DNA from 2 places in the Bradyrhizobium sp. CCGB01 genome. Region 1 is predicted to be linked to the other one. Evidence: riboswitches for the same ligand, from Rfam matches in the RefSeq annotation. Region 1 holds a riboswitch; the other holds the start of a gene.

Region 1 (3,426 bases):
CCCGCCCCGGCTCAGCAGAAACACCCCCTGCTCGCCGAACATATTCCACACCCACCACGGCAATCGCAGCCGCAGCGGACGGCCGTAGAGGTCCAGCGCCTCGGCGCGCTCCATCTTGACACCGATCGCATCGCAGAGCTCGACGAAGTCCTTGATGGTGCAGAAATGGATATTGGCGGTGTCGTACCAGGTCGCGGGCAGGTTCTCGGTGCGCGGCATGTGGCCGCCGATCAGGAGCTGGAGCCGCATCTTCCAGAAGCCGAAATTCGGGAACGACACGATGGCGCGGCGGCCGATGCGCAGCAGATTCTCCAGCACGACCCGCGGCTGTCGCGTCGCTTGCAGCGTCTGCGACAGGATGACGTAATCGAAGGCATCGTCGGGATAATTGACGAGATCGGTGTCGGCATCGCCCTGCACCACCGCGAGGCCCTTGGCGACGCAGCGGTTGACGCCCTCGCGCGACAGCTCGATGCCGCGACCGTCGATGCCGCGGGTCTCCAGAAGCTGGAGCAGGTCGCCCTCGCCGCAGCCGACGTCGAGCACTTTCGAACCGGGCTTGACCATCTCGGCGACCAGCAGATGGTCGGCGCGATACTGGCCGGATTGCTCCGTCGCAACGCCGCCCAGCGGCAACACTTCCTGTGCAGACATCGCTAGCCGTCCCTGTCAGTCATTCTTGCCGGTGAGCCCGCGCGCTTTCCCTGCCGATTGCAGGAAGGCGCGGGCGATATCGAAGAATTCGGGCACGTCGAGCAGGAAGGCGTCATGGCCGCGATCGGTCTCGATCTCGGCGAACGACACCCGCGCGCTCGACGCATTCAGCGCATGCACCAGCGCGCGCGATTCCGAGGTCGGAAACAGCCAGTCGCTGGTGAAGGAGACCACGCAGAAGCGCGTCTCGATGCCCGCGAACGCTTTCGCCAGCACGCCGCCATGGTCGCCGGCGATGTCGAAATAATCCATCGCGCGGGTCAGATAGAGATAGGCGTTGGCGTCGAACCGCTCGACGAAGGACGAGCCCTGGTAGCGCAGATAGGACTCGACCTGGAAATCAGCGTCGAACGAGAAGGTCGGCAGCTCGCGGTCCTGCATGCGGCGGCCGAACTTACGATGCAGCGCGGCGTCCGACAGATAGGTGATGTGCGCGGCCATGCGTGCGACCGCAAGTCCGCGATGCGGATGGATGCCCTGGTCCGTGTAGCGGCCGTTGTGCCAGTCGGGATCGGCCATCACCGCCTGGCGGCCGAGCTCGTGGAAGGCGATGTTCTGCGCCGAGTGCCGCGTCGAACAGGCGATTGCGAGTGCGGAGTACACGCGCTTGGGATAGGCCGCGGTCCATTGCAGCACCTGCATGCCGCCCATCGAGCCGCCGACCACCGCAAACAGCGTGTCGATGCCGAGACGGTCGATCAGCATTGCCTGCGCGCGCACCATGTCGGGGATGGTGATCACAGGGAAATCCAGGCCCCACACCTTGCCGGTCGCGGGATTGATCGAGGCCGGCCCGGTCGAGCCCATGCAGCCGCCGATCACGTTGGCGCAAATGATGAAGTATTGTTGAGGATCAAGAGGTCGGCCGGGACCGACCAGCGTCTCCCACCAGCCGGACTTGCCGGTGACGGGATGCACGTTGGCGACATGCTGATCGCCCGTCAGCGCATGGCAGATCAGGACCGCGTTGGAGCGATCGGCGTTGAGCTCGCCATAGGTCTGATAGGCAATCTGGAACGGGGAGAGATCGACGCCGCAATCGAGCCGCAGCGGCTGGTCGGCGCCGAACTGCGCAACCTGCGAACTCGGATGATCCACCTCATGCGACCGATCGTCGGCGCTGATCGCGGGGCTCGGTACGGACTTGACGCCACCCATCTCTGACATCGACCTCGTTTGCGACCGGCTGTTAAGCCGCCGCTGACATCAGGCCATGAAAAACCCGGCCTGAACGATAGGTTCGGCCGGGATCGAAAGGGTCCCCGGCCTGTTTAGCGAGTTTTTTAACGTGGCTGCAAGCCGGCCGGCTCAAATGACCACGGAACAGGCAAAAACTACTGTCTTGGACGGTTTTCGTCAAGTCACGGCCCGGATCAGCCAATTTCATCTCGGTCTCATCAGCCAAACAGGCCGTCATTTCTCTTTGCTTTCGCCGTCCTGACTGCCTAATCAGGACATCGACCGCAGCGGGTCCGACCCTACCAAACGACTTGGCCCAACCCGCATTAAAACGCCTCTCAACAGCCCCTGTCAGATATGTCCCAACGTCCGCCCGCGCCACCATCGCTCCAGGAATTGCGCAAGGAGATCGACGCGATCGACGAGGGCATGCATCGCCTGCTGATGCAGCGCGGCGACATCATCGACCGCCTGATCCAGGTGAAGCAGACCCAGGAGGTCGGCTCGGCGTTCCGCCCGGCGCGCGAGGCCGCCATGATGCGTGACCTCGTGCAGCGCCATCGCGGCATCCTGCCGCTCGACACGGTCGAGAGCATCTGGCGCGTCATCATCTCCACGTTCACCTATGTCCAGGCGCCGTTCTCCGTGCATGCCGACATCTCGGTGAACGAGCCCGCGATGCGCGATTCCGCGCGCTTCCATTTCGGCTTCACCGTGCCTTACGTCGCGCATTTCAGCGCGCAGGCGGCGGTCGAGGCGGTGGCGAAATCCAAGGGCGACCTTGCGCTGGTCTCGGCAACCTCGAGCCGCACGCCGTGGTGGCTGGAGCTGGAAGCCAACGGTGCGCCGAAGATCATTGCGCGGATGCCCTTCGTCGAGCGCGCCGACCATCCGGCCGCACTGCCGGTGTTCGCGATCTCGCGCGTCGCCGACAGCGCCCTGGTGACCGAGGTCGAGACCTTCAGCGTGCGCGTGTCCGGGTGGAACGCCGAGGTCGCGCGGACGCTCTCGCCGCTCGCCGAGATCGTGGCGGTGCCCGATACCGCCTTTGACGGCGCGGCATTGCTGGTCTCGGTCACGAGCGCGACCAGCATCGAGAAAATCAAGGCTGCCTTGATCGAAGCGGGGGCCTCGGTGCGCTCCACGGCCCTCGTCGGCAGCCACGCAACGCGCTATACGGTGCCCCCGACCGGGCCGAAATCGTAAGTCACGAGCAGCCCAGCCTATCCGGAGTTGAAGATGTCCCGCCCCGTGCCGAATCCCGGCATTCTCGATATTGCGCCCTACACGCCCGGCAAGAGCCCGGTCGCCGAGCCGGGCCGCAAGGTGTTCAAGCTCTCGGCCAACGAGACGCCGTTCGGGCCTTCGCCGAAGGCGATCGAGGCGTTCAAGAACGTGGCGGCGCATCTGGAAGATTATCCGGAAGGGACCTCGCGCGTGCTGCGCGAAGCGATCGGCCGCTCGTTCGGGCTCGACCCCAACCGCATCATCTGCGGCGCCGGCTCGGACGAGATCCTCAATCTGCTCGCTCAC
Region 2 (3,426 bases), 330 kb from region 1:
GCCCGACGTGATCGGGCGATCCAGTATTCCGAGACGGCAGTAATCTAAATCGAGAGGCTGCGGCGTACTGGATGCCCCGGTGGGCATGACAGTAGAGTGTGAAGCTACACCCGAAAATGCTTCGATAGTTTGAGGCCCTGCGCCTGGTAGTTCGAGCCGATGCGCTGGCCGTACATCGCGTCGGGGCGTGCCAGCATCTTCTCGTAGACGAGGCGGCCGACGATCTGGCCGTGCTCGAGGATGAACGGCACCTCGCGCGAGCGCACTTCAAGCACGGCGCGCGCGCCCTGCCCGCCCGCACCGGCGTAGCCGAAGCCAGGATCGAAGAAGCCGGCATAGTGCACGCGGAATTCACCGACCAGGGGATCGAACGGCACCATCTCCGCGGCGTAATCGGGCGGCACCTGCACGGCTTCCTTGGAGGCGAGGATGTAGAACTCGCCGGGGTCGAGGATCAGGCTACCGTCGGGACGCGCCGAGATCGGCTCCCAGAAATCTTCCACCGCATAGCCGGCGCGGCGATCGACATCGACGACGCCGGTGTGGCGCTTGGCGCGGTAACCGACGAAGCCGTTGGCCTTCTCGCCGGAGAGGTCAACGGAGACGGCGACGCCGCCGGTGAGATCGGCATCGGCGAGATCGACGAGACGCTCGGTCGCGTGCAGCGCCTCGAGCTCGTCGATGTTGAGGATGGCATCTCCGGTGCGGAAGCGCACCTGGCTCAGGCGCGAGCCCTCGCTGACCAGCACCGGGAACGTCTTCGGGCTGATCTCGGCGTAGAGCGGGCCGTGATAGCCGGCGCCGATCATGTCGAAGCGGCGGGTGCCGTCGGCGATGACGCGGGTGAAGACGTCGAGCCGGCCGGTGGAGCTTTTCGGGTTCGCCGCCGCGACGATCTCCGGCGGCAGCGCCAAGCTCTCGAGCAGTGGCACGATGTAGACGCAGTTGGTCTCCAGCACCGCACCGTCGGTGAGGCTGAACTCGTGCAGCTTCAATTCGTCGATGCGCTCGGCAACGGTCGCACCCGGCCCGGGCAGGAAGCTGGCACGGACGCGGTAGGCGATGTCGCCGAGGCGAAGATCGAGGCTCGCCGGCTGGATCTGGCTTTCGACGAAGTCGTAGGCCGGCAGAATGAGCCCCGCCTCCGCCATCGCCGCGATCATGCGGTCGGGCAGGATACCATTGGCGTCGGCGGCGACCGTGAACGTCAACAGGGGGTCCTCATCAGGGGTCAAACGCATCCCGACATGCGGGAAATACTAGCGTTTTACGGCTAACCGATGGACGTCTTGACGGAAAGGGCATTGCGGAATATGAGCATGACTTATCCCGTGGTGATTTGAGCCGGCCGGCTTGCAGCCACGTTAAATAAGTCGCTAAACAGGCCGGGGACCTCTGTGATCCCGGCCCGTGGTGTTATCCAGGCCGGTTTTTTTGTGACCGTTTTCGACGAGACGGTCATGTCGGAGGTACCTATGTCGAAGTCGACCGCCAACTACCGTCCCGAAACCCGCCTGGTCCATTCCGGCACCCTGCGCTCGCAATATGGCGAGACGTCGGAGGCGCTGTTCCTGACCCAGGGCTACGTCTACAACAGCGCCGAGGAGTGCGAGGCGCGGTTCAAGGGCGAGGACCCCGGCTTCATCTATTCGCGCTACTCCAACCCGACCATCGCGATGTTCGAGCGCCGCATGATCGAGCTCGAAGGCGCCGAGGCCGCCCGCTCGGCGGCAACCGGCATGGCCGCGGTGACGACCGCGATCCTGGCGCCGCTCAAGGCCGGCGATCACGTGGTCGCCTCCCGCGCCCTGTTCGGCTCGTGCCTCTACGTCATTCAGGACCTGCTGCCGCGCTACGGCATCAAGACCACGCTGGTCGATGGCCTCGACCTCGACCAGTGGCAGCGTGCCTTGAGGCCGAACACCAAGACGTTTTTCCTTGAGAGCCCGACCAACCCGACGCTCGACGTGCTCGACATCCCCGGGATTGCCGAGATCGCGCACAAGGGCGGCGCACGGCTCGTCGTCGACAACGTGTTCGCGACGCCGATCTGGCAGAGCCCGCTCGCGCTCGGCGCCGACGTGGTGGTCTATTCCGCGACCAAGCACATCGACGGCCAGGGCCGGTGTCTGGGCGGCATCATCCTGTCCTCGGAAGCCTTCATCGCCGATCACATCCACAATTTCATGCGCCAGACCGGCCCGTCGATCTCGCCGTTCAACGCCTGGGTCCTGCTCAAGGGCCTGGAGACGCTCGGCGTGCGCGTGCGCGCGCAGACCGACAGCGCAGCGCGGATCGCCGACGTGCTGGCGAGCCATCCCAAGATTTCCCGGCTGGTCTATCCCGGCCGCGCCGATCATCCGCAGGCAGCGCTGGTGAAGAAGCAGATGCGCGGCGGCTCGACGCTGGTCGGCTTCGAGGTGAAGGGCGGCAAGGCTGCCGCGTTCCGCGTGCTCAACGAGCTCAAGCTTGCCAAGATCTCGAACAATCTCGGCGATGCCAAGAGCCTCGTCACGCATCCGGCGACGACGACGCACCAGCGCCTCAAGCCGGAAGACCGCGCCGCGCTCGGCATCAGCGAGGGTTTCATCCGTCTCTCGGCAGGGCTCGAGCATCCGGATGATCTGATCGAGGATCTGACGGCCGCGCTGGAGAAGGCGTGAATCGCTTCGTAGGGTGGATTAGCCCGCGGCTGCGCGAAGCGCAGTCCGCCGGCGTAATCCACCAACTTCGTTCGGCGATCGCTGAAGCATGGTGGGTTACGGCTTCGCCTAACCCACCCTACGGCACCGTGCCTACATCGGCCGGTACGTCCGCACGTCCGCAGGGACATTCACGCCGAGCTTGATCTGGCCGACGGAGCGGATGATGTCGTCGCCGAGGAGCTGGGCGAAGCAGGCGTAGCCCCAATCGTTCATGTGCAGGCCGTCGGCGATGACGAAGCTCTCCATCGGGATCGCCTGCGTCTCGTGCCAGTCTCGCATCACCTCGAAGCGCGGGAAGATGCCGACGTGACGGAGCTCGGCGACCTTGCCGAGCAGCTTCACCATCTTGCCGGCGCTCTCGGGACGCTGATTGACCGCCGGAGAGTATTGCGGATCGACCAGCACGATATCGGCGCCGCCGGCAGCCTGGATGCGGGAGATGCCGTCCTCGACCAGTTTTGCAGTGTCGCCGGGATCGAGATTGCGCAGCACGGCGTTGGTGCCGACCTGCCAGATCACGAGATCCGGATGCACGTCGATCACCTCCTTCTGGAGGCGCTTCATCATCTCGGGCGCGTCCTCGCCGCCGACACCGGCATTGATGACGGTGATGTCGGCGGTCGGATATTGCCGGCGCAGCTGCGCGGCGAGACGGTTCGGATAGTTGAAATCGGGTGAGGTCGCGCCATAGCCTGCCGTCGACGACGAGCCGAACGCGACG

What was found. A riboswitch is a leader RNA that binds a small molecule or an ion and turns the genes downstream of it on or off. The one in region 1 is predicted to bind S-adenosylmethionine.
Region 2: another riboswitch for S-adenosylmethionine. It lies ahead of NLM25_RS42490 (O-succinylhomoserine sulfhydrylase); the one in region 1 lies ahead of NLM25_RS40875 (homoserine O-acetyltransferase).

What each region holds. Positions count from the first base shown of each region.
Region 1 covers NZ_JANADK010000001.1:8,685,864-8,689,289, forward strand. Annotated here, with positions in the region: gene metW (methionine biosynthesis protein MetW) at 1-654, opposite strand, end outside; gene NLM25_RS40875 (homoserine O-acetyltransferase) at 670-1,872, opposite strand; SAM riboswitch at 1,965-2,044, opposite strand; gene NLM25_RS40880 (chorismate mutase) at 2,251-3,099, shown strand; gene hisC (histidinol-phosphate transaminase) at 3,133-3,426, shown strand, end outside.
Region 2 covers NZ_JANADK010000001.1:9,011,912-9,015,337, forward strand. Annotated here, with positions in the region: gene NLM25_RS42485 (2'-deoxycytidine 5'-triphosphate deaminase) at 105-1,241, opposite strand; SAM riboswitch at 1,322-1,401, shown strand; gene NLM25_RS42490 (O-succinylhomoserine sulfhydrylase) at 1,476-2,663, shown strand; gene NLM25_RS42495 (SGNH/GDSL hydrolase family protein) at 2,796-3,426, opposite strand, start outside.